DNA from 3 places in the Desulfitobacterium dehalogenans ATCC 51507 genome. Region 1 is predicted to be linked to each of the others. Evidence: riboswitches for the same ligand, from Rfam matches in the RefSeq annotation. Region 1 holds a riboswitch; each other region holds the start of a gene.
The links. Region 1 has a riboswitch for glycine ahead of gcvT (glycine cleavage system aminomethyltransferase GcvT). Riboswitches for the same ligand answer to the same signal wherever they lie in the genome.
Positions count from the first base shown of each region.

Region 2: it holds a riboswitch for glycine, as region 1 does, so the genes downstream of both, DESDE_RS04955 (ACT domain-containing protein) here and gcvT (glycine cleavage system aminomethyltransferase GcvT) in region 1, are expected to answer to the same signal.
Region 3: it holds a riboswitch for glycine, as region 1 does, so the genes downstream of both, DESDE_RS20315 (alanine/glycine:cation symporter family protein) here and gcvT (glycine cleavage system aminomethyltransferase GcvT) in region 1, are expected to answer to the same signal.

Region 1 is NC_018017.1:3,414,487-3,424,741, forward strand. It holds gene DESDE_RS16535 (DNRLRE domain-containing protein) at 1-503, opposite strand, end outside; partial or broken gene tnpA (IS200/IS605 family transposase) at 903-1,327, opposite strand; gene gcvPB (aminomethyl-transferring glycine dehydrogenase subunit GcvPB) at 1,586-3,049, opposite strand; gene gcvPA (aminomethyl-transferring glycine dehydrogenase subunit GcvPA) at 3,046-4,386, opposite strand; gene gcvH (glycine cleavage system protein GcvH) at 4,387-4,773, opposite strand; gene gcvT (glycine cleavage system aminomethyltransferase GcvT) at 4,867-5,958, opposite strand; glycine riboswitch at 6,089-6,171, opposite strand; glycine riboswitch at 6,173-6,280, opposite strand; gene DESDE_RS16570 (sugar diacid recognition domain-containing protein) at 6,387-7,244, opposite strand; gene ileS (isoleucine--tRNA ligase) at 7,546-10,255, opposite strand, start outside.
Region 2 is NC_018017.1:1,038,906-1,049,160, reverse strand. It holds gene pckA (phosphoenolpyruvate carboxykinase (ATP)) at 1-1,306, opposite strand, end outside; gene DESDE_RS04975 (hydratase) at 2,256-4,607, opposite strand; gene DESDE_RS04970 (fumarylacetoacetate hydrolase family protein) at 4,710-5,330, opposite strand; gene DESDE_RS04965 (cupin domain-containing protein) at 5,524-5,859, opposite strand; gene DESDE_RS04960 (PFL family protein) at 5,974-7,335, opposite strand; gene DESDE_RS04955 (ACT domain-containing protein) at 7,353-7,655, opposite strand; glycine riboswitch at 7,797-7,887, opposite strand; gene DESDE_RS21570 (flavodoxin family protein) at 8,086-8,370, shown strand; gene DESDE_RS04945 (hypothetical protein) at 8,559-9,197, opposite strand; gene DESDE_RS22960 (methyl-accepting chemotaxis protein) at 9,466-9,969, opposite strand.
Region 3 is NC_018017.1:4,248,941-4,259,195, forward strand. It holds gene DESDE_RS20305 (glutamine--tRNA ligase/YqeY domain fusion protein) at 1-1,093, opposite strand, end outside; gene rnk (nucleoside diphosphate kinase regulator) at 1,238-1,654, opposite strand; glycine riboswitch at 2,159-2,254, shown strand; gene DESDE_RS20315 (alanine/glycine:cation symporter family protein) at 2,407-3,789, shown strand; gene DESDE_RS20320 (VOC family protein) at 3,846-4,229, opposite strand; gene DESDE_RS20325 (MBL fold metallo-hydrolase) at 4,361-5,083, shown strand; gene DESDE_RS20330 (2'-5' RNA ligase family protein) at 5,131-5,676, opposite strand; gene DESDE_RS20335 (methyl-accepting chemotaxis protein) at 5,856-7,922, opposite strand; gene DESDE_RS20340 (thioredoxin family protein) at 8,240-8,566, opposite strand; gene eutM (ethanolamine utilization microcompartment protein EutM) at 8,679-8,966, opposite strand; gene DESDE_RS20350 (phosphate propanoyltransferase) at 8,987-9,628, opposite strand; gene DESDE_RS20355 (acetaldehyde dehydrogenase (acetylating)) at 9,630-10,255, opposite strand, start outside.

The DNA of each region.
Region 1 (10,255 bases):
GAGGCTTTGAAGTCATTGGCTTTGTTTTCATAGCTCTGGTTTGCGGGAGAGTCGTTCACACTCGCCGGTTTTCCTTTGCTCCCTTTTTTGTTTTGGTCTACAGGCACGAGGGTGTTGTCCACATCCTGATAGGTGCCTGATTCATTGAGAAAATGGATTTTGTCCATGAAGACAAAGGTGGTGGCCTTCCCTTGCCGATCGTTGAATGTTTTGCTGTTGGCTGTTCTGCGGCTGATTTTCTCTTGCTCCTTGCTGAAACGGTGCTCATAGGGGGGATCCTGTTTCAGTTCTTTTGGTTCTTTAAAGGGCTTTTTCGTCTTTCCTTTCTGAGGGGGTATGTTTTTGATTTTTTCTTTGGCCGGTAAGGTACGGCCATAGTAGTTTCCTTTTTTGTTTCCTTCGCTGCCGCTTTGGGCTAGGGCAACATCGGTGAAGATACCGTTGATGAAAAAGATGATGGCAATCACTAAGCTGAGGATTTTCTTTGTGGTTCTTGTACGCATTTCTCTTCCTCCTCCACGTTTATCGTGACAACAATGTGTCGATTCTGACAAAAAAAGGCCTTAAACCCAACCCGCTTGTGCCCAGACTGTTGGAATGGGGGTCTCTATGTAGTTTAAGCCAGTATAGCATCTTGTTTTTGGCTAATTTTGTCACATTATGTGAAGATGTTAGATTTTCCCTAGGGACCTAAACGAAGCAGGACTAATGACCTACCTCGCTCTTTATTCAAGCACCCGTCCTGTTAAAAAGAAAAGGGCCATTTACCAAATCATGACCACCCGCTCAGCGGGTGGTTTGCTCTAGCCCTATAAGGGCAGGGTACAGGCTGAGCCTTAAGGCTCACTGAAAGTTCCGCCAACCGCACTCTGCCCCGTGCTACCCCTAAAGGGGTTGGGGGGCTATTTTTTCTTCTTCTCTATAGCCTCCCCTGTAAATGGATCTACAAATTCCTTGATACTTAGTTGATCTGCTGCAATGTCCTCCTGCAACTGCTTTCGGATATACTGTTCTATCGCTTTCTTATTTCTCCCTACTGTGTCAACGTAATAGCCTCTGCACCAGAAATGCCGGTTACCATACTTATACTTTAAATTGGCATGTCGATCGAAAATCATCAATGAGCTCTTCCCTTTCAGGTATCCCATAAATGCCGATACACTTAATTTCGGAGGGATCGACACAACATATGGATGTGATCCGCACAGGCATTGGCTTCGATGATTTCTACTTTCTTATAATCGCACAATGTTCTTATTATCTTTCCTATATCCTTTTTGATTTTTCCATAAATGATTTGTCTTCGATATTTTGGGGCAAATACGATATGATATTTACAGTTCTATCGAGTATGTGCTAAACTTTCTGTATCCATTGGGATATCTACCTCCTCTTTGTCTAGTGCGGTTGGCGAAACCTGCACTATTCTATCAAAGGGGGGTAGGTTTTTCTACTCATAGCTAAAGCTTCTTGGAACCACCTGCATAGCAGGTGGTTTTCGTTTATACAAAAAGATCTCCCGCCGAAAAACGGCAGGGAGATCTTCTTCATCAACACAATAGTTTTTTTATTGCTCACGAATTCCTTACTGGGACTTCCGCCAGCGCAAATCAGGCTTGCGGGCAGCTCCCGTTTCATCCAAACGGGTCACCAGGGTATCGTAGGGAGCATTTTTCACCTTTTCCGCATCTTGCTTCACTTCTTCAGCGATTTGGATCATCACCCTGGCAAATTCCTCCAGAGTCTCCATGCTCTCCGTCTCTGTGGGCTCAATCATCATCGCCTCTTCCACAATGAGGGGGAAGTAAATCGTAGGGGGATGATAACCATAATCCAGAAGCCGCTTGGCAATATCCAAGGTATGGATTCCATAATCCTTCAGATTTTTGGGGGTGATAATAAACTCATGCATGCACACCCGATCATAGGGTAGGTGATAATGCTCCTTCAAAATGCTCATAAGGAAGTTGGCATTGAGGACAGCATTATGGGATGCAGCAGTCAGCCCCTCCCCGCCCAGAGCCCGGATATAGGCATAGGCTCTCACCAATACTCCGAAATTAGCCTGGAAAGCTCTTACCCGGCCAATGGAGAGAGGACGGTGGGCATCCAAGGTATATTGGCCCCCAGGCGTCCGAGCCACCACAGGTTTGGGCAGATAGGGAGCGAGAAATTCCTTCACCCCCACCGGCCCTGCTCCTGGTCCCCCTCCGCCATGGGGAGTGGAAAAGGTCTTGTGCAGGTTAAGATGAACCACATCAAAACCCATATCGCCAGGACGGGCTATCCCCATGATGGCGTTGGCATTGGCTCCGTCATAATAGATCAGGCCCCCCACATCGTGGATGATTTGGGCGATTTCCAGGATGTTTTCATCAAATAATCCCAGGGTATTGGGGTTGGTCAGCATCAAGGCGGCCACTTCATCGTTGGCGACCTGGCGTAAAGCCTCGATGTCCACTCCTCCCCGCTTATTGCTGGGCACCTGAACGATTTCATATCCGGCCATGGCCGCTGTTGCCGGGTTGGTCCCATGAGCGGAATCGGGAACAATGACTTTTTTGCGTTTAACATCCTGACGATGCTCATGGTAGGCTTTGATGATGAGAATTCCAGTCATCTCCCCATGGGCCCCTGCAGCAGGCTGCAAGGTAAAGGCATCCATGCCTGTAATCTCGGCAAGTTCCTCCTGGAGTTCGACCATTAAGCCCAAGGCACCTTGGGTCAATTCTTCCGGCTGATAGGGATGAATCTGACTAAAGCCCGGCAATCGGGCCAGTTTCTCATTCACCTTGGGATTGTATTTCATGGTGCAGGAACCTAAAGGATAAAACCCTGTATCCACCCCATGATTGAAGGAAGACAGCCGGGTGAAATGGCGGACCACATCCACCTCAGAGATCTCCGGCAGTTCAGGTTCCTTATCTCTTAAAAACTCTTGAGGAATCAAATCCTCCAGAGGAATTTCCGGCACATCACAGGAGGGCAGGCTTACTCCCGTCCGCCCTTCCCTGCTTAGTTCAAAGATCAGCGGTTCTAAGGCTCTCATTTTATCTCCCCCATTCTGGCCACAAGCCTGTCGATATCTTCTTTAGCCTTTGTTTCTGTTACACAGAAGAGAAGATGATGATCCAGTTCGGGGTAGAAGCGGGAAAGTTCAAGACCGCCAATGATCTTATGGCTTAAAAGCACTTCATTGATTTTCCGAGGACTGATCTCAGTCTTGACCACAAACTCATGAAAAAAAGGACTCTGGAAAGCAAGGCTCATACCGGGGAGCTTGCTAATCTCCCGGGCCCCATAATGGGCCTTCTGCAGATTAAGTCTTGCCATTTCTTTTAATCCCTGTTTTCCCAATCCTGAGAGATGGATGGTAAAGGCCAAGGCACAAAGAGCCTCGTTGGAACAGATGTTGGATGCCGCCTTTTCCCGGCGGATATGCTGTTCCCGGGCTTGCAGAGTGAGGACATAGCCCTTCTTGCCGTTTTTGTCTTTGGTGGCACCTACGATCCGCCCGGGCATCCGGCGTACATATTTTTCCCGACAAGCCAGGAACCCCAGATAAGGGCCGCCGAAATTCAGGGGATTGCCAAAGGGCTGACCCTCACCGACCACAATATCCGCCCCCAGCTCCCCTGGAGATTTAAGCAATCCCAAAGACACGGGGTTAACCACCATGACAAAAAGCGCCCCCTTGGCATGTGCCATTTCGCCAATCTCTTGGGCCTTTTCTATGGTACCAAAGAAATTAGGACTTTGGAGAAGGACAGCCGCCACCTCAGTATTCAGTACTTTTTCTAAAGCTTCAAGATCCACGGCCCCCTCCCCATAAGGGACCTCAAGGATTTCTACCCCTCGGGGAAGAAGATAGGTCTGGAGTACCTCCCGGTATTCCGGGTGAATCGTTTGGGGTACCAGGACTTTCTTTCTTCGGGTGGCATCACAGCTCATTAAAGCTGCTTCAGCAAGGGCCGACGCCCCGTCATACATGGAAGCATTGGCACCGTCCATACCCGTCAGCTCACAGACAAGAGTCTGGAACTCATAGATAGCCTGCAAGGTCCCTTGACTGATCTCCGGCTGATAAGGGGTATAGGCCGTATAGAACTCCGAGCGCAGTAAGAGCTGATCCACATAGCTGGGGATAAAGTGCTCATAAGCCCCCGCACCCAAGTAAGAGGTATACTCTTCTACGGTTTTATTCTCCGCAGCCAGCTTGCTGAAGTATTTTACCAGTTCAAGCTCCGATAGTCCCTCCCGAATCTTCAATTGAGCTTGGCGCCGAACGCTTTCCGGGATATCCGCAAAAAGCTCTTCAAGGGAGCCTACTCCAATCCGGGTGAGGATTTGTTCCTGCTGGTCCACCGTGTTCGGCACATAATTCATTTATTGGCCCTCCTCCGCTAGAAACGCCTCATATTCTGCGGCAGATAATAACTGCTCCAATACTTTCAGATCATCCACTTCCACTTTGACCAGCCATCCCTCGCCATAAGGATCATTATTCAAGAGTTCAGGAGAATCCAGAACCTCTTCATTATATTCAACAACCCTGCCACCAATCGGGGCAATAAGATCGGACACTGCTTTAACGGATTCAACGGTTCCAAAAGCCTCTCCGGCCACCACAGTGGTATCGTTATCAGGCAGTTCTACAAAGACCACATCACCTAAGCTGTCCTGGGCATGGGCCGTAATCCCCAAAGTCACGGTATTCCCTTCCACCTTAGCCCACTCATGAGATTTGCTGTACTTTAATTCTACTGGATTCATACTATCATCCTCCTTATTTTGCGGGGAAAAGGAACAGGTCTCTTAACCCCATTTGATTGTTTTATAGAAATTCCCAAGGTACTCCCCTTGACCCTACCGCTTGTAGAACTGAGAGGGAATAATCCGGGCTTTGACGGCTTTCCCACGGATGATGACATCCAAGGTTTCCCCGATTTGAGCATACTCCGGGGGAATCAGCCCAAGGGCAATGTTTTTGTTTAGAGTCGGTGAAAAAGAGCCTGAGGTAATAAAGCCGATTTCTTTTCCTACTTTCTGAAGGGGATAATGGGAGCGGGCTATTCCACGTTCGATCATTTCCAGACCTACCAACTTTCTCGGAATTCCCTTCTCCTTTTGCGCTGATAATGCCTCCTTGCCAACAAAATGTTCCTTTTCCAACCTAACAAAAAATCCCAGTCCAGCCTCCAACGGTGTAATATCCGAGCCGAGCTCATTTCCATATAAGGGCAGCCGGGCTTCAAAACGAAGAGTATCCCGGGCGCCAAGACCGATGGGTTGAACTCCCTCCTCTGCCCCGACTGCGAGGATTCTATCCCACATCCGGGGAGCATGATCAGGAGGGAGGTAAACTTCAAAGCCGTCTTCCCCGGTATACCCTGTTCTGGAGATCAGGCAAAGGACTCCATCCACTTCCCCATGTGTAAACCAATAGTACTTTATTTGAGATAAATCCAACCTCGTAAGCTTTTGGAGGATTTTCTCCGCCAAGGGGCCTTGCAATGCCAGCTGGGCAAAATCCTCAGAGCGATTTTCCAGATGTATCTCAAAGCCCTGAGCTTTATCCTGCATCCAAGCAAAATCCTTATCCGTGTTGGAGGCATTGACCACAATTAAAAAATGTTCCTGACTATAGCGGTACACCAGTAAATCATCCACGACACCCCCATCTGGAGCGCACATAGGAGAATATTGAATTTGGTTATCCTGAATCCGTGAGACATCGTTGGTAAGTATGTACTGCAAGAAAGCAAGGCTATCCTTTCCCTTTAACTCCACCTCACCCATGTGAGAGACATCAAAAAGCCCCGCTTTACTGCGCACCGTCTTGTGCTCCTCAAGGACTCCGGCGTATTGGACCGGCATTTCCCAGCCGCCAAAATCGATGAGCTTTGCTCCTAGTTGCTGATGCTTTTCATACAGTGGTGTTCTTTTTAGATTCGTCACTTAGGACACCTCCCTAGAATTGAGTATTAACCAAAACCGGAAAAAACATTAATGAAACATAGATAAAGAAAACTTGGCTGTTCATTCTGATAGTGCAAAATAAAAAAACAGAGGAATAGCACGTCGCGCTACCTCTGTCCTTTGACCTGAGAGATTTACCCTTTGTTTAGGGCTACCCCTTTGGTGTTCTCTTCTGAGAAGCTCTCCAGAGTTCCGTCTTCCAGCAGTACTTTTGCCTGAGAGTTTCCCCTTCTGAACAGGCGACATTCAGGAAGTTTCTCCTTCGGCGCTCATGATACTGAGTCTCTCCTACTGGGATCATTCGAACCTTATGTATTTTTACCTGCTTTTATTATAGTCAGCAAACCGATTTTCGTCTACACAAATATTCCATTTCCACAAAATAATAAAAGGTACAAATTAATCCCTTACAGCCTGTGGGCGAGATCGTTTAATTCAGTGCCGACCTGTTGCAGCTCCTCCACCATCTGAGCAATCTCCTGAGTGGCTTTTGCCTGTTCTTGAGCTATAACATTGTTTTGAAACACACCATCGACAATCTCTTCCATGGTATCCTGAAAGGTCATCAGCAAATCATTGATTTCATTAGCTGAGCGATTGCTTTCATCTGCAAGCTTGCGCACTTCACCGGCGACCACGGAGAATCCTTTTCCTTGTTCTCCCGCGCGGGCCGCTTCAATAGCCGCATTAAGCCCTAAGAGATTGGTCTGCTTCGACACCCGGCGAATAAATTCGGTGACACCTTCTGTGGCCTTGACATGCTGCTTGGCATTCTGAGCTACCGTGGCTACAGTCTGACTCACACTTGCCACCTCTTGAGAAGAGGCCGCCATTTCCTGTATGGCCCCAGCCGCCTGTTCCAGGGCCTCTCCCATCCGCTCCACATGATCCTTGAGAATTTCTTTCAGCTCTTCATCCCGAAGTAAAAAAGCAATCATCGCAGCTGCAACCTTCGCCACAGGACTAACAATCTCCAAGGGTCCGGCCACTCCAAAGGTCCCCAGCTTTTCATCATCGAGTAAAATGGCAATATTCAAGCCTTCCCGCTGTTTTCCTTGAGAATTAATTTCATCTTCCGCAGTAATTCTGATTTCTTGGATAGAAGTCGTCATGATCCGCCTTGCACCTGCATGGGCAACGCCTACCCGTTGTTTAGCTGAATCTGCAATAATGGTCCCTGACGTGTCACAGACAATTCCATGAAACCCACTCTCAGAATAAATCAAGTCGACGATCCGGTTGGCCAGATTCTCTGTAAGTCTCATTCTCTTCACTCCCACCTCTGCAGGTCAATAATTTTTCAAAATTTTAGAAGAAAACATCAAGTGAAATTTAGTACCTGATCCTAAAAATTATGTAAATAAACCCATTGCTTTTCATTACTAAATATAATACTAAGTATTCAAACTATTGTCCATGGATTTTACCTTAATAATAAACGTTATCCTTTTAGATACATTAAACAAAACTCGACCGGTGCCACGAAAGTTCCGATAGCATAGATAAGACTTGAGCGGATTGTACCGCCCAAGTCTTAAAAGTAGAAATATTAAAGAAAGGCTATTATTAGAGATGGCTTACAACGGAAGCACAGCGGGGGCATAGACTAGGATGTTCTTGATTCTCTCCAACACCCGTATCGTAAATCCAGCAGCGTTCACACTTTTCCCCTGCTGCTGAATTCACAGCTATACCGAAATCCTCCAAGTCTTCTGCCATGATGACACCCTCAGGTTTATCTTCTCCTCCGCTATGGATTTGAACTGCTGATACGATGAAGATTTCCGACAGATTGGGAATATCTCTTAAGAATCCTTCCAGTTTAGCATTGGGATACAGATCTACTTGAGCTGTCAAAGGATGGTTGATCAATTTATCCTGACGGGCTTTTTCCAAGGCCTTCGTTACTTCTGAGCGAACCGCCAACAGGGTTTCCCATTTTTGCTCCAGCGCTTCATCCATCCACTGAGGATCAACCTTTGGCATTTCCTCAGTTTGAATAGGGGAACCGGCGGGCACCCCTGGAACATAAGACCAGATCTCATCCGCCGTATAGGTCAGCACCGGTGCAATCAAGCGCACCAGAGCATTCAGAACGTCATAGAGTACGGTCTGGGAAGCACGGCGCAGGGTAGAATTCTTTCCTTCCACATAAAGACGGTCTTTAACGATATCCAGATAAATGGCACTTAGTTCTACGGCACAGAAGTTATGCACCGTATGGTAAACCCAGTGGAATTCGTATTTTTCATACCCCTGCAGCACCCGCTCGGTAACTTTACCCAGCTGCAGCAAGGCCCAGCGGTCAATCTCCGGCAAATCCTTATAATCCACCCGGTCCTTGGTCGGATCGAAATCATTAAGGTTGCTCAGCAAAAATCTTAAGGTGTTGCGAATCTTGCGGTAGGCTTCGGACATCTGTTTCATAATCCGTGGTGATACCGCTACATCGTTCTTATAATCGGCGGCGCACACCCAGAGTCTTAAGATATCCGCCCCCATCTCCTTAGTTACCTGCAGTGGGTCCACTCCATTGCCCAGGGACTTGGACATTTTGCGTCCTTTTTCGTCCACCAGGAAGCCATGGGTTAGAACTGCCTTATAAGGAGCTTTTCCATAAGCGGCTACCGCTGTGGACAAGGAAGAATTAAACCAGCCCCGGTGTTGGTCCGAGCCTTCCATATACAGGTCGGCGGGCCAGGTGAGCTCCTTCCGTTCCATCAAGACGCTGGTATGGCTGGTTCCGGAGTCGAACCAAACATCCATGATATCTGTCTCTTTGCGGAAGGTTTTACCTCCGCAGGGACAGGTGAATCCTTCAGGCAAAAGCTCTGCAGCGGGACGGGCAAACCAGGCGTCGGACCCTTCCTCACGGAAGATATCCTGAACCTTAGCAATGGTCTCATCGGTAATGATCTCTTTCCCGCAATCTTCACAGTAGAAAATGGGAATGGGAACACCCCAGGTCCGTTGCCGGGAGATACACCAGTCTCCCCGGTCAGCTACCATGTTATAGATACGGTCCTTGCCCCAGGAAGGAATCCACTGAACCTTGTCGATTTCCTCGAGGGCCGCTTTGCGGAATCCGTCGATGGAAGCAAACCATTGTTCTGTGGCCCGATAGATAATGGGGTTATTACAACGCCAGCAATGGGCATAGCTATGCTTTATTTTATCCTCATGAACCAAGGCATTGAGACTTCTTAGATCTTCGATAATAACCGGGTTCGCTTTGTCCACCTTCATGCCCGCATAGGCCCCGCCTTCAGCGGTGAACTTCCCTTGATGATCCACAGGGCAAAGTACGGGAAGCCCATATTCTTTACCGACATTAAAGTCATCTTCCCCATGTCCGGGAGCGGTGTGAACGCAGCCTGTTCCTGCTTCCAGGGTAACATGTTCACCCAGAATGAGTACAGAATCCCGCTCAATGAAAGGATGCTTACAGATAACACCTTCCAGCTCTTTGCCTACGAAACGCTTTTCCACAGGGAGCTCAAGCTGCCAAAGGGAACGCAAGCTCTCCAGCATCCCTTCCGCGACGATCCAATGCTCCTTCTCCACTTGAACCTGAGCATAACTGAACTCCCCATGCAAGGTGATGGCCAGGTTAGCGGGCAAAGTCCAAGGAGTAGTGGTCCAGATGATGACAAAAGTGTTTTCATCCGTAAGAACCCCTTTCCCTTCCTTAACAGGGAACTTGACATAGATGGCATCGGAAGTCTTCTCAGCGTATTCGATCTCCGCTTCTGCCAGAGCCGTCTCACAAGAGGGGCACCAATACACCGGTTTTAATCCTTTATAGATGTACTTCTTGCGCGCCATTTTGCCAAAGACTCCGATTTGTGCAGCTTCATACTCTTTTTCCAGAGTTATATATGGATTTTTCCAATCTCCCCGGACACCTAGCCGTTTGAACTGCTCCCTCTGAATACCGATGTATTTTTTGGCATACTCTTTACACATCCGGCGAAATTCCACGACAGAAACAGAATGGCGATTAACACCTAATTTCTTAATCACCTGCTGCTCGATAGGCAGACCATGAGTATCCCAACCTGGAACATAGGGGGCATCGAAACCCGCCATGGTTTTGTATTTGACAATAATATCTTTAATCACTTTATTCAAAGCATGGCCAAGGTGAATATCACCATTGGCGTAAGGAGGGCCATCGTGAAGAACAAACTTCGGCCGTCCTGCCCGGGCTTTTTGCACCGTTGCATAGATATCTTCCTCTTCCCATTTCTGCAAAATTTCCGGTTCCCGCTGAGGC
Region 2 (10,255 bases), 1.9 Mb from region 1:
CTGTAATCATCGCCCGGGTGTAGCGTAAATTGATACGTTTACCCACCCCGTAAGTACCGCCGGACCAACCGGTATTGACCAGATAGACCCGGGTACCATAGGTATCAATTCTCTCTCCCAGCATTTCCGCATACACTTGAGGGGCCAAAGGCAGGAAGGGCGCACCAAAGCAAGTGGAAAACGTTACCTGAGGCTCTGTAATCCCCCGCTCAGTTCCAGCCAGCTTGGAGGTATATCCCGACAAAAAATGATACATGGCTTGTTCCTTTGTGAGTTTGGAGATGGGAGGGAGTACCCCAAAGGCATCCGCTGTGAGGAAAACAATAACCTTAGGCTGTCCCCCTACACCTGGGATTACCGCTCCTTCGATATAATCAATGGGATAGGCAGCCCGTGTATTTTCCGTCAATGTGGAATCATCATAATCGGCAACCTGAGTATCCGGACTAAGAACGACATTCTCCAGGACCGTTCCGAAGCGAATAGCATTCCAAATCTGAGGCTCCTTTTCTTCGGAAAGGCTGATGCATTTTGCATAGCAGCCCCCTTCAAAATTAAAGATACCGTTCTTCGACCAACCATGCTCATCATCGCCGATTAAGCAGCGCTCCGGATCAGCGGAAAGAGTGGTCTTTCCCGTTCCGGACAAACCAAAGAACAGGGCGACATCCCCATCCTTACCGACATTGGCTGAGCAATGCATGGGCATGACTTCTCTTAATGGCAAATAGTAATTCATGACACTAAAGATGGACTTCTTCATCTCACCGGCGTAATGAGTTCCCCCAATCAATACCACTCTTTTTTCAAAGGAACACATGATAAAGGCCTCGGAATGAGTTCCATGGATTTCCGGATTGGCTTTAAAGCTGGGGACTGCGATAATGGTAAACTGGGCCTGATGGTTTGCCAGTTCCTCTTGAGTGGGACGAATAAAGAGTTGATGTACAAAGAGATTTTGCCAGGCGAACTCATTGATGACCCGGATGGGAAGGCGGTATTCTTCATCTGCTCCGGCAAATCCATCGAAAACAAACAATTCTTTTTTAGTTTCTGTATAGGTTTTAACCTCATCATAAAGCTTTTCAAAGTATTCCTGGGAAATGGGGCGATTCACAGAGCCCCAGTCAATCCGATCATGAACTGAGGGCTCGTCGACGATAAATTTATCGAGAGGGGAACGTCCCGTATATTTCCCCGTACTTACACGAAATGCTCCACTGGAAGCAAGAGTACCTTCTCCACGCTTAAGGGCCATATCAACTAATTCTGATACCTCTAAGTTATGATGAATAATTTGATCCATGATAACGCTACTCCTTTTTCCGTGATTAAAATATACAAAATACATTGGACATACAACACACATTCACCATTATAGCAGTAGAGAGCTGGATTTGGCACCCATTTTTTCATTTTTTCCACGATAAAGGACTTATTATTGTTATTTCAGTGTAGACCCCCATGCCGCAAGTGGAACCAGCGAAAGATAAAAAGTATTGTTCTGGTCGTGTAGCTTTACGCACAACGAACCTTCGGGCGTGAGCTCCTGAAACCCTCCACCGGAGGCTTTCTTCATCGGAGCTCACGTACTCCATAGCTCCAGGGTTGGTCAACTCGCTTTCTTAACAGCTCCGCCAAACCCCGCTGCTTTCTGCATGTAAACCGTGGCTGCGCTACGTTAAGAACGCCTCGTTGACCTGACCGCCCCTCCGCTAAATACGTTCGCTTTTGTGCGTAAAGCTACGCTTGCGGGTCTCCTTTCAGCATTGCTTTAGGGTACTTATCGTATTTTTGAGGGTCATTCGGAGCCCTTCCCGGAGTAGTCGACCATGCCGCTCAAGCGGCGTCGGTAAAGACGGAAAAAGCGGCTTGGGTTAGGGGCACTTACCCCGCATTTTCCACAACGCCCCCGCTCGCACAGGCCCCGAAAAGCAGCCCAAGGATTTTGCTTTACAAAAGAGAGCGAATTTAAGCGAGCGGAAACAAAACTTCGCGAAAAGCACGCAGCGGAGAAAGGTTGGAAACAGGACGTTTCCAACCCGCCACTGAGCAGGAGCGATTTGGCGGGGCACCTTTCGGAGCGGAGGGCTTGAGCGTTAGTTTTGTCCGCGTAGCTTATTGAGCGAACGGTGTAAAGCAAAATCCTGGAGACTTAGCTTTCAGAACTTTTTCCTGGTAGCCACCCATGCCGCAAGGCAGCACCAGCAAAAATAAGCGAACGCCAGACCTATGGCCCGGCGTTCGCTCATTCTTTAGTTGGTCGCGTAGTAGTTAATCAAGCTTCCCTTCAGGATAATCTCTCTTTCGTCCTGGGTCAAAGGATTAAGCTGAAGCTTGACCTCTTTAACCCCCTGAGCAGTATACAATTGCCCCGTAACGGTGCCTGCTTCATTGATAATGCTCTGCCGAATTCCCGGGACAAAAAGAACATCATCCACGTGGAAGGTGATCTCAGGGTCATTATCCCAGGTAAAGGGCAGCATTCCCCAGTTGATCAGGTTGCTCCGATAACGCTTGGTGGCGTACTCTTGGGCGATATTGGCCCATCCTCCCAGGACCTTCTGACAGGATGCAGCCTGCTCCCGCGCGGAGCCATCCCCAGGTTTCACGGCGTAGATTACAGTCCCTATCCCGGTGCTGGCCAGAGCCTCCTCCAGATTGGTATAAGAAGGTGCTGCCTGGAGGATTTGTTCTCCCAATCCACGCAAGCCATCGCTCAGGTTCGGTAAGTCCTTTTCACCGGCTACCAGGCTTTGGCGTTCTTTCTCTAAGGCTTGAACCCCTTTGGCACGTTCTACATACTGAGGTTCTTTTCGGGAAAGGGTAAATTCCGCAAGTCTCAGAGGGTTGGACCGGTAAGAGGAGGTTTCTCCCGAAGGAATCAACTCATCTGTGGTGGTGACAGGATCGTGAATAACGGCCGCAAATTTTAAGAGAATATTCTCGGGCAAGGCAATCATTTCCGGCCAGTCGGCAATATTGGGACCGAACTTCAATTCGGACTCAGGTCTAGGGTCGCCGAATCCTTGATACACTCTCTTGGCATAGATATCAGCATTAAATTCATAATCAGTTTCTGCTGGTGTAAAGTCAATCTCAGTAGCCGGAGTCAGTTGTCCACCACGGATTACTGTGGCGGCAATAGAACGAGCGTCCATCAGGGCCACTGAAGATATTTGCAGTTCACCGGGCTTAGAGCCTTCCCGGTTGGGGAAGTTCCTTGTGGTATGACGAATGCTGAATTGGCCATTGGCAGGTACATCCCCGGCCCCAAAGCAGGGACCGCAGAAGGCTGTCTTAATCAGTGTTCCTGCCTGCATCAGCTTACCGATAGCACCGCGCTTAATGAGTTCGTAATAAATGGGCTGGCTGGAAGGGTACACACTAAAGGATAGGTAGTCGTTCCCTACAGATTGGCTGTCAAGAATAGCGGCTACATCCATGATATTTTCAAAACTTCCGCCGGCACAGCCTGCCACGATGGCTTGATCCACATGGAGGCGGCCATTGACGATCCGATCCGTCAGATTGAAATTAATCTGTGGATTATCCAGCTGCCTTCTTTCCTCTTCTTCCACATGTTTGAGGATATCGTAAGGGTTCTGATTGAGCTCTGCAATAGTAAAGGTATTGCTGGGATGGAAAGGCATTGCAATCATGGGGACAATTTTGCTTAAGTCCACCACCACCATGCCGTCATAATAGGCCACTTCTCCCGGCTCCAGCTTAGCATAAGCTTCACTGCGGCCATGGATATCAAAATACTTCTTCACTTTATCATCGGTGACCCAAATAGAGCTTAAGCAAGTGGTTTCTGTGGTCATCACATCAATTCCGCTGCGGAAATCCACGGATAGATTCTCAATGCCGGGTCCCACAAATTCCATGACCTTATTTTTAACAAAGCCATTCTTAAAGACTGCTCCAATAATCGCCAAGGCCACGTCTTGGGGGCCTACGCCGGGGTGAGGCTTGCCTTCCAGGTAGATAGCCACAACTCCGGGATATTTCACATCATAGGTTTTGCTCAGAAGCTGCTTTACCAGCTCCGGCCCACCTTCACCTACTCCCATGGTGCCAAAAGCGCCGTAACGGGTATGACTGTCCGATCCCAGAATCATGCTGCCGCAGCCCGTCATCATCTCCCTCATATATTGATGGATAACCGCTTGATGGGCTGGAACAAAGATACCGCCATACTTTTGAGCCGCAGACAAACCGAAGACATGATCATCTTCATTGATGGTTCCCCCTACTGCCGACAAACTGTTATGGCAGTTGGTCAGCACATAGGGAATCGGAAACTCCTTTAAGCCGCTGGCCCGTGCTGTTTGCACAATCCCCACATAGGTGATGTCATGGGAGGTTAAGGCATCAAAGCGAATCTTCAAATTATCCATCGTCTCGGAAGTATTATGCCGGGAGAGAATTTGATAGGCCATGGTATTTTTGCGGGCGCTCTCACGATCCGGCAATGTCTCGCCAGGAAGCTGTTCCGGCTGAACCGGCTCCCCATTGAGATCCCACAGGACATTTGTATCTTTTACCTCTAAGGCTCTTTTTCCTTGAATAAGGTATATTCCATTTTCAATTAGACGTAGCATGTGCATCCTCCATACTCTAGGTTTTTCCTCTTACTGAGGCATGGTTTAAATTTACCTACATTTCTTGTAACTATCAACCTTTTTAGACCAAGTATACAATATTTAACTCCCGATGAAGCATTCGCCCACTTTATTTTCTTTCCAGTTCATCACGAGATGATCCCCTTCTTGAACTGCCCCCACACCCGCTGGAGTTCCGGTGAAGATGATATCTCCGGCACCCAGTCCAAATTCCTTGCCAATGAATTCAATCAGGATCGGGATAGGAAAAATCATATCCTTAATATTTCCCCGTTGGACCTCGCGACCGTTCCGTTCCAGAGTGAAGTCATGATTCCCGATGGCTTCAATACCCGCAAAAGGAATCCAGGGAGAAACTAAGGCTGAATGGGGGAAACCCTTTGCCGGCAACCAAGGATACCCTTTCTTCTTCAGTTCATCTTGTACCTCCCGCAAAGTAAAATCCACACCAATAGCCATTTGATCGATGATCTCATCCACCTTCAGACTCGGTTCATAGTCTTTTGCAAGGTGAATGACAAGCTCCGCTTCATAATGAACTGAGCCCTTACCTGTCGGCATTTTTAAAATCTGCCCTTTCGCTTCTGTAAAAGCATGAGAAGGTTTCGTAAAGATCATAGGCGATGTGGGAACTGCATTATTAAGCTCTTGAGCATGTAAAAAGTAATTACGCCCCACACAATAGATATTCTTAATCGACATAATAGCTCTCCTTAAAACACCGTTTTACAAAAGTCATCTCTATTATATTAGATATTCACTATATTTTCATCCTTTCCGCAGGGGATTGAACATATAGCAAGAAAACCAGCAATAATAGTTGCCTATATCATTGCTGGTTTTCGTTATTTTTATGGTTTTTGATAGTTTGCACCTTAAAAAGAAAGCCGTTGACTTAATACTTAATTACCGTTAAAAGCATTTTGAAGCGTTTCCTGGCTTCTAAGCCGTGGGGAACATCGGAGGGCATGATGAGGGTCTCTCCTTCTTTTACGGTCAATACCTTATCCCCTATAGTGATCTCTGCTTCTCCATCCAGTATTTGCACCATGGCATCTCCTGAAGTGGTATGAGTACTGATTCCTTCTCCCTCGTCCAGAGAAAATAGGGTAATGCTGACGATAGGCGTCTGAGCAAGAGTGCGGCTTACCACTTGTCCTTGTTGGTAGGTAATCAACTCTTTCAGGTCAAGAACTTGGGAAAACTCAATATTTTTCATGATTTGTGTCATAGTAAAATCCCCCTTTATGCAGGTCATTTGCTTATGACTTATTCTAACCTGAATTACCCTAAAAAAATGCGATTGGAATCACTTTCCAGTTTTCTTTTTCAAGAAAGGACAGTTTTAATTAGACAGACTGGTAATAGGTGCCGGAATTCTACCACCCCGACGGATAAATTCACGGGAGGAGAAGGGGTTCACTTTGATTACCGGAGCGCTTCCCAGCAGTCCGCCAAACTCTACACGATCCCCGACTTTTTTACCGATGGCCGGTATCACCCGTACAGCGGTTGTCTTCTTATTAATCATACCGATAGCTGCTTCGTCGGCAATAATTCCGGCGATGGTTTCCGCCTCCACATCTCCGGGGATGGCTATCATATCCAATCCCACGGAGCAAACACAGGTCATGGCCTCCAGCTTTTCGATGCTTAAAGCACCGACTTCCACAGCTTCAATCATGCCCGCATCCTCGGAGACAGGAATAAAGGCTCCACTCAACCCTCCCACATGGGAGGATGCCATGGCTCCGCCTTTTTTCACCGCGTCATTCAGCAAGGCTAAGGCCGCCGTGGTGCCATGAGCGCCGCAGCGCTCCAGTCCCATATTCTCAAGGATTTCCGCCACACTGTCCCCAATCGCTGGCGTAGGGGCTAAGGAAAGATCCACAATGCCAAAGGGAACATTCAAGGCTTGGGAGGCTTCTCGACCGATCAATTCACCCATACGGGTAATCTTGAAGGCCGTGCGCTTAATAAGGTTGGCCAGTTCTCCCAAATCTGCCTGGGGGCTTTTCTTAACAGCATGGGCAACGACACCGGGGCCGCTGACCCCCACATTGATGACCGCCTCCGGTTCTCCCACCCCGTGAAAGGCTCCGGCCATAAAGGGATTATCTTCAGGCGCATTGCAGAAAACAACGAGTTTGGCGGCAGCGATGCCATCCTGATCCGCTGTCCGGCGGGCACTGTCCAGGACGACTTCTCCCATCTTCAACACAGCATCCATATTGATTCCGGATTTGGTGGAACCGATATTTACCGAGGAGCAAACAAATTCTGTCTCCGCCAAAGCTTGGGGAATCGCTTCGATCAAGGAGCGGTCTCCCTTGGTTAAGCCTTTTTGAACGAGGGCAGAAAAACCTCCCAAGAAGTTAATCCCCACCGTCTTGGCTGCTCTGTCTAAGGCTTTGGCCAAACGGACCATTTCTTCGGGATTAAAGTTGGAGCCTAAGAGAGCCACCGGAGTTACTGAGACTCTTTTATTGACAATAGGAATGCCATAACGAGCGGCTAAGCTTTCCCCTACACCGACTAAATGCTCAGCTTGGCGGGTAATTTTATCATAGATTTTTTGTTCCACCTGTTGAATATCGTCTCCGGCACAGTTCAACAGACTTATGCCCATGGTGATGGTACGGATATCTAAATTCTCATTTTCCACCATTTCAATGGTTTGAAGTATTTCATGAGGAGCCAGATGCATTTTCACAATAATCCCCCCTATACTCGATGCATGAATTCGAAAATATCTTCATGCTGGACATTGACCTTTAAGCCTCGGGCTTCTCCCTCGCTTTGCAATTGCTTGGTGAGATCGGCTAAGGAGGAGGCTGTGGATTGAGTAACATCCACGATCATAATCATCGTGAAAAAGCCCTGGAGAATGGTTTGACTGAGATCCAGGACATTGATGGATTTTTCAGCCAATCGCCCTGTCAGCCAGGCAATAATTCCTATTTGATCCTTGCCTAAGATGGAAATAATCACGCGGTTGGACGTTTCACGGGTTGGTTCTAAGCTCATTTTCTTTACCCCTTTTCTTTTTCTTCTCTTTCATTTTCACCAATAAAAAAGAGCCAAATCCTAAGTTTGACTCTGGTACACAAGAGCAATTTGCGAACCCGCTTATTGGCAGTCATAGCATGACTTAAGCATCGTTCACAAATTATGCGCTCTGTCCTTTTGCCTGAGAGATTGAACAGCTTTGCTGTCTTGCCCCTTCGGCGTCCTTGCGGAACTCTCCAGAGTTCTGTCCGTTTTCAGTTCATCATGGTGTGCATACCCTGTTCTCCTGAAAACCTCATCCAGTTATTCACTTCTTTTCAGTATTATAAACATCCTTGCTCATAATTGCAAACCTTTGTTTTTAAGATTCCCCCTAATATAATAGAAGTGAAGGCAAATTGCTGCTCTATAAGCAAACACATTAACATAAGGAGTTGAAGTATTTACTATGAAGGTTATTGCTGTCAATGGAGGCCCCCGCAAGCAATGGAATACAGCTACATTATTGCATAAAGCTCTTGAGGGAGCGCAATCTGTAGGTGCCGAAACAGAAATGTTTCATCTTTATGAGCTGAATTATAAAGGATTGGATCTTCCGAATATCTCCTTGCCACAGATACCTATCAGTTTGACAACTACTCCGACTATGAAGCCTCCCGATTTAATGAGCAACATAAAGCGCAGGTGCGCAAAGAGCGATTCCCTCAGGATTGCCGGAAAGCCTTTGAACTAGGGGCCAGGCTGTCTGGGTGTATAGGCTGAATAGAGCATAAAACTCTTTCCCTCACCTATTTTTTAATATATTATGGTTTGTCGGGATTGGTTTCTAGCTTTTTCCTAACCTTTATGAAGTTTATACTTTGTGATAGTGAAACAAAAACGCACCCACATTGCGGATGCGTTTTTGCCTATTTATCGCTTTTAGTCCAGATATTGAGATTGGGTCAGCCTTATCATCTCCACCTTAGAATCCGGCTTCACATTCGTATTGACCAGTTGGTTATCTTCCCTATTATAATCAAAGATCATAATCTGGCCATCATCCAGCAGATAGAATCCTTCCAAAGGTCCATCCCCGTGTCTACTTTCAAAGGGCTTGTATTTGACAGCATACAAATCCTTAATTTTCTCAGCAGTATCTCCTACCTTGGCACCGAGATTGGTGGCAAATTCCCTAGTTACGGCATCGATCTCCAGCACTTTGCCCGAATCTTTTCCGACAATGAATTTAATGCCTTTGTCGTACTCTCTGCTGTACCAGGCTTCAGGGAAATGCCCGGGTTCATCATGGAGGGTTTCTTTGTAGCCCTTGCCTAAAGCCTTTTCCACCTCGCCAAAGGAATCCCCTAGATGTATATTTCCCAGACTGGCACTTCCTTCTCTCTCCGTACCCTGCCCCTCTCCCCCGGGTTTCGTCTGCCCCTGGTCCGTACCGGGCAAATCCATCTCTACTTGCTGCCCAGGTTTATCTAGATTGGCGTTTTTATCCTGGGGGGCATTAGCTGCACACCCCGATACTAAAAACACTGAAGTCAAAATGACAAGGAGTCTCTTGATCACTGTTCATCACCTCGGTAAATCTTCTTAAAAGAGAGTATCTCCATCTCCACTTCTTTTACTCTTTATATACTATTTTTTGCACCGCAGGAGCATACCCTTTGCTCCGGAATCTTCCCCGCTGGGATCGCCATACCCTCTGATCCATAATAGCGAATCCCCTCCCATTTCAATACCTTGAAGCACCATGGAATGCTGCAACCGGTATATAAGACGGGAGGGGATATCTGTTTCTGACGATTTACCTCATCTATTTCCTGTAATTTAGTAATTAGAAACTAAAGGCTATAAACTCATTGGTCAGCTGTTCACTGATCTTCGTAACGCGACTCAAGGCTTCGGATATGGATTTTGCCTCAGTTTGATTGATTGTGGAGCTATTGAGTATCTTGTTAATAATCTCATCCATGTCCTTAATTTCTCCGGCTAAGAAATGGAGCAGCGGGACGGTACGATGATTGGTTTGTTTTATATTGGCAACCAGCTGCTGGATGAATTGGATGGATTGTTTGCTTCTCTCCGCCAATTTCCTTACTTCATCGGCAACGACGGCGAAGCCTCTCCCCGCTTCTCCTGCACGGGCTGCTTCAATGGCCGCGTTGAGCGCCAGTAGATTGGTCTGGTCCGATATTTGTTTAATCGTATTAATCAGTTCATCAATTTTTTGGGTATTGGTATTAAGATCATTGGTAACCTCAATAGTTTCGTCGATACGCTCTACTTGCCTCTGGATTCGGCCATGAGCTTCATGGATACTTGTGTTTGTATCTTCCATGAAATTCACAATCCCTTCCATAGAACTCATAACTTCTTGAATATGAGCATTTAAGTCGAAGCTAATACCTTGGGTATTGGAAAGGATCTGATTAAAGTTAAATTCCACCACCTTTTCCGTCAGATGCAGTATATCCTCAGGTTTAATGGTCCTATGAAATCCAATCACGGGAACTCTTTGTTTATCAAAGTACTGCCCGTAATGAGTCCAGAGAATTCCCTTAGCCCCTACAAAGCCCTCCATTCCAACGATGTAGTCTGCAGATTGCAATACTTCCTTAATCTGA
Region 3 (10,255 bases), 830 kb from region 1:
CATCCAGGATTTCCACTTGGCCTTCAGGGTAGTTGGTAATGACCACTTTCAAGGGACGGATGACAGCCATGGGCCGGGGCACTTTGAGCTTCAGATCTTCCCGAATAAAGTGCTCCAGCATTTTGGAATCCACCACACTGTCCGCTCTGGCCACACCAATAGCTTGGGCAAAATTGCGGATGGCCTCAGGAGTATAGCCCCGACGGCGCAGCCCGGAAATGGTCGGCATTCTGGGATCATCCCAGCCGTCCACCACCTTTTCATCCACCAGCTGCTTTAGTTTACGCTTGCTCATTACCGTATTAGTCATATTCAGGCGGGCAAATTCATATTGATGCGGGACATGCTCCATCTCGCATTCCCGAACGACCCAATCATATAAAGGGCGATGATCTTCGAATTCTAAAGTACATATAGAGTGGGTTATACCCTCTATAGCATCCTCTAAAGGGTGGGCATAATCATACATAGGGTAGATGCACCATGTATCCCCTGTATTATGATGAGTGGCATGAGCGATCCGATAGAGAACGGGATCCCGCATATTGATGTTGGGAGAGGACATGTCAATTTTAGCCCGGAGAACCTTCTCTCCGTCCTTAAATTCACCTTGACGCATTCTCTCAAAGAGCTCCAGGTTCTCTTCCGCGCTGCGATCGCGATAAGGACTTTCCTTACCGGCCTCTGTCAGAGTGCCGCGGCTTTTTCTAATCTCCTCGGCAGATAAGTCACAGACATAAGCTTTGCCTTTTTTGATGAGAAGAAGGGCTCGCTTGTGCATCTCATCAAAATAATCCGAGGCAAAAAAGAGGTTATCCCATTCAAACCCCAGCCACTTGACATCTTCTTTGATAGACTCTACATATTCTGTATCTTCCTTAACCGGGTTCGTATCGTCAAACCTTAAATTGGTTTTTCCTTTGAATTCACCAGCTAAGCTAAAGTTCAAACAAATAGATTTGGCATGTCCAATATGCAAATAACCATTGGGCTCGGGGGGAAACCGTGTAGTGACTCCTTCTACTTTTCCCTCTCGTAAATCCTCAAGGATAATGCTGCGTAAAAAATTGGAAGACTTATTCTCATTATCCACGAATATCAACCTTTCCTACGGAATGTCTTATCCTATATTAATCTATACCACTATTCTATAATCAGATGTCCATGAAGGAGCACCGCAAGGTAAAGACCTCTCCAGTAGTGTTACCCGAATCTCTGTCCTTCACCCACTTCATTCTTAGAGATCGTAGTCTCCTGAAGCCTCAGGCTGATAAAGGAGCTTTTCCACCTTAAGCCGGACAACACCGCCGGGAACTTTCCAGTCGATGATATCTCCTTCCCGATAGCCAAGAATAGCCGTCCCCACAGGGGCAAGAATCGAAATCTTATCCTCTAAAAGATCCGCATCTTCAGGATATACTAAGGTATAGATGGTTTCTTCACCCGTCTCCAGATCCTTCAGTAATATCTTCGAATTCATAGTTATGGCATTCGAAGGAATTCCTTCCGAGGGCACCACATCTGCCCCATTTAACTCATGCTCAAGATCTTTTAAGTAATCCTTGTTTTTGGCGGTGCCAAACTCTCTTTCTTTATTGATAAGTTTTAGCAGACGCTCACGATCCACAGCTGTAATACTGATCTTTCTACTCATTTCTCCTGAACCTTCCTTTTCTAATGATGAACAAATTGTGCTGGCCCCAGCAAATACACACCTTTTAACATGCTAAACATAGAGCGACTATCGCCAGATAGCCGCTTTTAAAAATTTATGTAATTCAATAAGGGAGAAATCGCTAAATCATTTTAATTATAACCTATTTTCTATAATAAGTAAATGTTAGTCGATAGGATATGAATGTCTATACATCACCTGCCTTAGCCTGTTCCAAGTCTGAAGCTCCCTGATTTACAAACCAAAATTCTGTAAAAATACTACATTAATCACCTGTTATTCGAGTATTATTCCCAAAATAATTCTTGAATAAAATGGGAGCGATACTTATAATTATAAATAAATTCGAGAATCTCCTGTGAGATATTTCGAATCTATGAAAATTGCATAGGGAATGCTGGATGAAATTTACGGGAGAAGGGCTTAGGCCCGCCGAAGAAGTTGAAACTTTCAGGTGACTAGAATGAGTTAGGGACCGTAAATTGACAGCACTCTGGAGAGACTCTAATTTAGGGCGCCGAAGGGGCAATACAATGATGTGTTGTTAAATCTCTCAGGCAAAAGGACAGAGAAGCAATAGGGACTGCCTGCTATGGAGCAATCTCTTGCTTTTGTGGAAATTGTCCGAATATTCAGAGTCAATCTTAAGGATTGACTCTTTTTATATATAAAGCAATTTTATTCTGGAGATTGCAGTATACAGAGAAAGAGATTAAAGGAGGAAAAACACAATGGAGGCCTTGCACAGTTTTATTGTCTGGTTGAACGGCTATCTCTGGGGTCCACCTATTCTTGTTTTACTTTTTGGTACGCACTTATTCCTTACTTTCCGTACTCGTGGTATTCAAAGGTACATTTTTAAAGGGATTAAATTATCACTTACTAAGGATCCTGATGCTACCGGTGATGTGAGTCAATTCGGAGCTCTAACTACCGCTCTCGCCGCTACCATCGGAACCGGTAATATCGTCGGAGTAGCTACGGCCGTGGCTTTGGGAGGTCCCGGTGCAGTACTTTGGTGCTGGCTTACCGGGGTCTTCGGGATTGCCACAAAATATGGCGAAGCCTTATTGGCGGTGAAATATCGGGTTAAAACCGCTGACGGCACCATGCTGGGTGGTCCTATGTATGCTTTGGAAAGAGGCCTGGGACAGAAGTGGCTGGCTGTACTCTTCTGTATCTTTACTTCCATTGCCGCCTTTGGTATTGGTAATATGACTCAAGCTAACTCTATTTCCGTTATGCTGGATACTCAATTCAATATCAACCCTATCTTGACAGGCGTTATCTTAGCTGCCCTCACAGGGGTTGTTATTATCGGCGGCGTAAAATGGATCGCTCGGGTCTGTGAAAAATTTGTTCCCTTTATGGCGATTGCTTATGTCCTTGGTTGTATCATTATCCTGATTATGAATTCTCAATATGTCTGGCCAGCCGTTGTCTTGATCTGTAAATCAGCTTTCACCCCAACGGCTGCCGGCGGCGGATTCATCGGTGCCAGCATTATCATGGCTGCCCGTTACGGGATTGCCCGAGGGCTTTTCTCCAATGAGTCCGGTTTAGGTTCTGCTCCCATCGTAGCTGCGGCTGCTCAAACCAGGAACCCTGTCCGTCAAGCTCTCGTATCCGCTACGGGAACCTTCTGGGATACCGTTGTTGTCTGCTTAATGACCGGTCTTGTCGTCGTTAGCAGTGTCATTAGCAACCCGACTGCTGCCGAAGGGTTAAAAGGCGGCGATTTGACTTCCATGGCTTTTAATCAAATTCCGGTAATTGGTCCCATCGTTTTAACTTTTGGTCTTCTGACTTTCGTTTTCTCCACTATCCTTGGTTGGTCTTATTATGGTGAAAGAGCTGTAGAATATCTCTTCGGTAAAAAAGGAATCCTTCCTTACCGCCTCCTCTGGGTTCTCGCCGTTTTAGCCGGTTCTTTGGTAACCCTTCAATTCGTCTGGGATTTAGCGGACGCGATGAATGCTATGATGGCTATTCCAAACCTGGTGGCACTCCTCCTCTTAAGCGGAGTTATTGTCTCCGAAACCAAGAAGTACTTATGGGAAGATCGTCTGGATGAAGCTTCTGAAGAGCCCATTCCTGTGATTCAGAATAAGTAAGTCAATAAACAGATTGCAAGACACCTCTCCGGTACGGAGAGGTGCTTTTGCATACTTTATCCCATTGAACTAGGAAGAATCTCCACCCAGTAGTTGTCCGGATCATTGATAAAATAGATACCCATAGCTTCATTTTCATAGCAGATGCATCCCATTTTTTTATGATGTTCATGAGCTGCTTGGAAATCATCCACCGTTAAAGCCAGATGAAATTCATTCTCGCCCAGATTATAGGGTTCCGTTCGATCCCTTAACCATGTAAGTTCTAAAGTATGGGCGGTTACCCCATCACCCAGATAGACAAGAATAAATTCCCCGCTCTCCGGAGCTATACGTTTGACTTCTTTTAACCCCAATGCCTCATCATAAAACTTAAGGCTTTTTTCCAGGTTCAGCACATTGATATTATTGTGAGTAAATATAAATTTCATCAGAATCATCCCCTTTTTTTCTTTACTTTTCATAGAATTAACGACTAGACTCTTCCCTTTGTCTTGCATATCTATCCATATTATAGTAATTTTTTATAGAGAACACAAACCTGCAGATCATTTTAGTATGAGGTGATTTAATGAACGCTCCGCTAGAAAAGCTAGAACTTCGTATTGAGTATATCCATCACAGCGGTTTCACAGTGGAAACCGATCGGGACTTCCTGGTCTTTGACTATTATCAGGGTCAAGTCCAATTTCCAAGCAATAAAAGGATCACTGTTTTTTCCTCCCATGTCCACCCGGATCATTATAATCCTGAAATCTTCCAGTGGCAAAGCCAATACCCCGACATTCATTATATTCTCAGCTCGGATATTCAAGGCCATCCTCAACTGCCTCAAGTCCAAGAGAATCTTATTTTCTTATCCCCTTATGAAGAAGTTCATAGGGATGACCTGAAGATTAGGACCTATGGATCTACCGATGTGGGAATCTCTTTTCTTGTGGAACTGGACGTAAAGGAAGGGATTCATCTCTTCCATGCCGGAGACCTCAACTGGTGGCACTGGTGGGGAGAACCCCAAGAAGATATCCTTTGGGCAGAAAAAATGTTCAAAGAAGAAATCGCCAAAATAAAAGAAGAAAGGATTGATATTGCCTTCTTCCCTGTGGATCCCCGACTTGAACAGTATTATTCTATAGGAGCGGAGTATTTTATTCAGGAGATCAATCCTCAAGTCCTTGTTCCCATGCATTTCGGAGAGGATTATAAATCCATTCAATCCTTTGTGGAAAAAATGGCCTCTTCCTCCACTGAAATTTTAGGAATCACCCAAAGCAATCAGCACTTTGCCATCTGATCGCCCTATTAGGGCCGTTTAAGGTTTATACAGTATCTATGAATTTCTTACTGTTCCTCATGTTTATTCAGGGGAAATTCACATAAATACTCAATTGGATCCAACGAAGCCATCCCTATGGATTCAATAGTCACCTCGATGGATTGAAAATCCTTTAAGATCTCTTCCAGCATCTTGGGTATCTCCTCCACTGGAGTCTCCATGGAAAGGGTGCAATGGGGATGCCAAATCTGGGGTTTGTAATAGTCCCAGCCTTCCTCTTCCCAAGCTGAGAAGGCATCATGGAGCATTCTATGAACTTGAAACAGATCGTCGGTTAGGTTAGGGGTCAAAAAGATGGTTCCCTTATGAAGTGGAAAAATCCCGATTTGAAGAAATGCCAACTTAAAGGAATGAACTGCTTGAGCCAGAGCATTGATCATTTCTTTGGCCTTGGTCAAGTCCAGATCATTATATATAGCTAAGGTGATATGGGGCCTGCCGTTGGTGCAGGACATGCATTTGCCAATATTCAAGAGAGCTAATGACTCCCATATTCTCATTATGGATTGTTCTGCTTCTTCATTGAAGTAGAGATTAATTGCATAGCTCATTCAATACCTCTCCATAGATTATTGCTCCTTCTACTTTAAAACGCACCAATAATAATTGCAAGCCCAAACAAAAAGCCAGACATTCACAGCCTATATGAATATCTGGCTTAAAATTTTTTAGATTTAAGTTTAACTTGCTGTATAAGAGTAACGGACGTATATCTCTTGCAGTCTGTAAACTACACTTTGAACCGCTTGATTTCTTCTTGCAATTTATTGACGCTTTCCTTAGCTCTGAGAATCTGATCTTCAACTTCATTGGATTTGATGCTTACTTCTGCCGACTGATTGGCAATATCCGCCGTGCCGATGGCACCACTGTTGGCAGCTTGGGCTACCCCGCCGATGGCATCGGAAATGTTTTGGATAGACACCAGAAGCTGCTCCGTGGTAGCGCTAAAATCGGCTACCAGCTCGTCTACGAAATTGGCATCTTGGCTGTATTGCTCTGCTACATTCAGCATAACTTGATAGTCATTATTGACATCTACAGACATGAAAGAAAGCAGGCCGTTCGAACTTTGTGAGAGATTATCGACAGCACTGGTTACCTTGGTGGTAACTTCCTGTATTTGCATAACCGCTCCTTTTGATTGTTCGGCAAGTTTTCTGATTTCCTCTGAGACAACCGAGAATCCTCTTCCGGCTTCACCGGCTCTTGCCGCTTCAATCGCGGCATTTAGGGCCAGTAAGTTGGTTTGCTCGGTGATCTGCATGATGGCATCCGTCAATAAATCAATTTGACTGACAACCTTGGATTCAACAATTGCCTTTTCCAATTTTACTTGGGTATCAACAAATATATCGGCGGCTTTCTTCTGTGCCGCATTGACATTTTTCTTAGTATCTTCCGCTCTCTGGGTGATTTCCTTGGACGAGATTGCCCCTTGCTGAGATTTGCCGGCGATTAACTGCACTGCTTTTTCAATTTCCTGGGTCGTCGCCGACATTTCTTCCGATGCTGCCGATGTTTCTTCCGTACTTGCCGCCACATCTCCGGTAGTAGAAGAAATCTCTTCCAGGCTCTTGCTGAGATCCACCACATTATCCATGACAGCATACACTTCTTCTTCAATAGCAACCGATTCATTCTTGATACTGTTGACCAACTGCTTAATCGAATTCTTCATATCGTTAATGGCGTTGGTAATTGACCCCACCTCATCTTTTCTGGCCAGAAATCGGGGGGCGATTTCCTGGGAAAAGTCCCCGCTTGCCACAAGGTCCAAATACTGAGCCGACTTTTTGATGGGAGTCGTGATTTTATTGGCTGTTATGGTAATCAAGGCAATAGTGATGAACAGCATAAGTACGGAGACCCCCAGCATCATTAAGGCCACCCCGTTCGCCCCCTGGGTCAACTCTTTCTCGGACATTAAGGACGCTAAAATCCAATCTGTTCCGTCGACTTTATGAGGATTAACTATGTATTTTACTCCGTCAATCGTTACATCAAAAGGAGCTAAATCATCAGATCCCAGCTTCTCCAGTCCTGGGATGTTAATCTCATCTAATTTTTTAAAGTTATTTTCGGGGTTACTGCCATCGGCTAAAATAACTCCCGTGGTGTGAACAATCATCGAATATCCGGTTTTTCCAGTCTTCATTGAATTTAGCATATCGCTTATGACCGACTGTTGCACATCAATTCCCAGAGTTCCGACCAGCTTACCGTTGGCATCCGTAAACGAGCGCACATTGCTCGTAATCATTGTATTGGACATAGGATCAAGATAGGGCTCAGTTCTCACAATGGCTCCATTGCCGCCTAGACCGGTTTTGTACCAGCCTTTCTCGGGAGGATAAAATTTCTCAACAGGTATGGGGGCTTCCGGCCACTGCAGGTAAGCGCCCTCTTCCGTACCGAAATAAACATACATTGTCCCTGGATGGCTGGCGGCATAGTGCTCGAAGATTTCGTAAATTTCTTGTTCCACCCCGCCATTTTGGGAAGGCGTCATTTGCACCTTTTCCATACTGTTGGTGTAAGACGTAATATTGCTTTCTGCCGCTGCCATGACCAGGGGATGGGTGGCCATCATATTGATGTTTTTATCAATCTGATCATAAAATATCTTAATAGATTGCTCAGCTATTTTCATTTGTTCGTTGGAGTAATTAAGGTAGTCATCTTTCGATTGCTGAATTACCTTATAACAAGTAATACCACCAACAATAACTAAGGCACTTAAGACAATCATGATCGAAATGGTTAAAAATTGGGTTCGAATACTCTTGAACTGCATCATCTAATCCTCCATATTAAAAATTCCACTGGTTGTTGGCTAAGTTAAGGCGACACGCGAACTATTCTGACAGCTTAGACATTATGTCGGTTAATAGAGCAAGTCCATGTGAACACTTTCAGTAGCTGTGGTACGGATTTTCCTATCCTGAGAATGATTGAATTAAGGCCTCTGGAATAAACGAAGATATGTAAAAATGTGCCTCAATATCCTTCAAGGAAGGGAGGCACGCTACTGATTGGTCAAGATCTGGTTATAACCGGACTCTATTCGCGGGACTGAGTGCCTATGTTCAGCTAATCCTAAAGAATTTTTAATTAGTCCTCAAGCACATCGGCGATCATCTGTTCGACTTCGTCATCTTCCACATCGCCGGCCATTTTGCCTTTATATTCTCCATCTTTAAAGTAAAGAATCTGGGGAACGCCCTTTAATGAGAATCGTTGGAATAATGCTTTGTCCTCTTCCACATCCACATAATAAAAGCCAAAACTTTCTTCATAATTTAGACGCAACTCTTCTAATACCGGAATAACTTTTTGACAGACATGACAGTTCTTCCTGGAAAACATCACCAAGCAAGCTCTTCCTTCATCGTAAATAAGCTGCTCAAACATATTGGTATCCAGTTTTTTTAAAGACATTTTTTACACTCCTCATACTTTAATTCTGCAGTCACCTTGATTCAAAACAGACGAAGGCCAAGGTCTCCCCAAGAGAGAGCCGACCTTCGTCTTATTGAGTTTCTAATACGTCTTAACCTTCTTTTTTGGCAGGGAGAATCATTTCCACGTCACTGTGGGGACGGGGGATGACATGGACGGAGATGAGCTCGCCAACCCGCTGAGCAGCAGCAGCTCCGGCATCGGTTGCTGCCTTGACAGCACCGACATCCCCTCTTACCATAACGGTTACTAAACCACCGCCGACAAATTCGCGGCCGATAAGATAGACATTAGCGGCTTTAACCATAGCATCGGCGGCTTCGATAGCTCCTACTAAACCTTTGGTCTCAATTAATCCTAAAGCTTCTGTTTTACTCATGATTGTTTCCTCCTAAAATTTCATTTTACTATTGTTATTTTTGAAGTGGGGGCAAGCTCCATCGCATTGGCTTCATCTGTGTCGATATGACATTCAAGCTGCGAGGTAGTGTTGGCTCTTACGGCTACATTGGCGTAAGTTCCCCCACGCAGCCCGCTTATTTGAATCGTTACCAGTTCTCCATCCCTTACGCCGAAGCGTTGGGCATTCTCCAGAGACATATGAATATGCCGCTGGGCAATGATCACACCTTGGCCAAGAAGAATACTTCCTTTAGGACCTACGAGAGTGATTCCCGGTGTTCCCTGCAGCTCCCCGGACAGTTTTACAGGTGCCTTAAGACCAAGCTTGAAACAGTCTGTTTTGAGTATCTCCACCTGGGACTCCTGGCGCTCCGGTCCAAGAATACGAACATTTTCAATCGCCCCTTTGGGCCCGCAAATGGTCAGAGTTTCCTTGCAGGCATATTGCCCGGGTTGGGACAAATCCTTGATCTTTGTCAATGGGTATCCCTCGCCAAACAGGGCGTTCACATCGTTTCTGGATAGATGAATATGCCGGTTAGATATTCCCACAGGTATGGAATAGTCCTCCTGTTTTATATCCCCCCCTTCTTTGACCACTTCCAGCAGAAGTTCCACTAAAGCGTCATACTTTCCCACTTTAGCAATCACCCCTTTGTTTCAACAGCGACATGACTTCATTGACAAGGGCCTGAATCCGCTCTTCACTGACAGTGCCGCCAGAACCTCCCTGGTGCGCCTCCCAGGTTGAATGGGGAGCACCTGCGTTGCCTGTAAAGTCTTTGATTCCATAGGCTACACGTTTAATATTAATCAAGTGCATAGGAGTTACATTATCTGAGGTTGCACTTCCTCCCCAAGTACCGCAGCCTAAAGTAAAGGAGGGTGCCAGCCCTGTGCTTGCTCCTACACCACCTTGGCTGGATGAGGTATTGACCAAAATCCTGAAGACGGGCTTTTCTGCAAATTTGATGGCCATTTCCGGGGTTTCCGTATGAATGGAAAGGCTGTGGCCCACCCCTCCATTATTGAGTAATTTCATACATAGATCACATGCTTCATGCCAATCTTGGACAGTGTAAAAGGCCAGCACCGTAGTCAGTTTTTCATAGGAGAGTGGATATCCCTCACCGACTCCCTGTTGCTCTCCCAGCAGCACTTTTGTACCCGGGGGAATGGAAATTCCGGCACCGGCTGCGATATCTGCGGCGGATCTCCCCACCATTTTGGCGTTCATAGCATGGCCTCTGGTAAACAGTTTCCGGC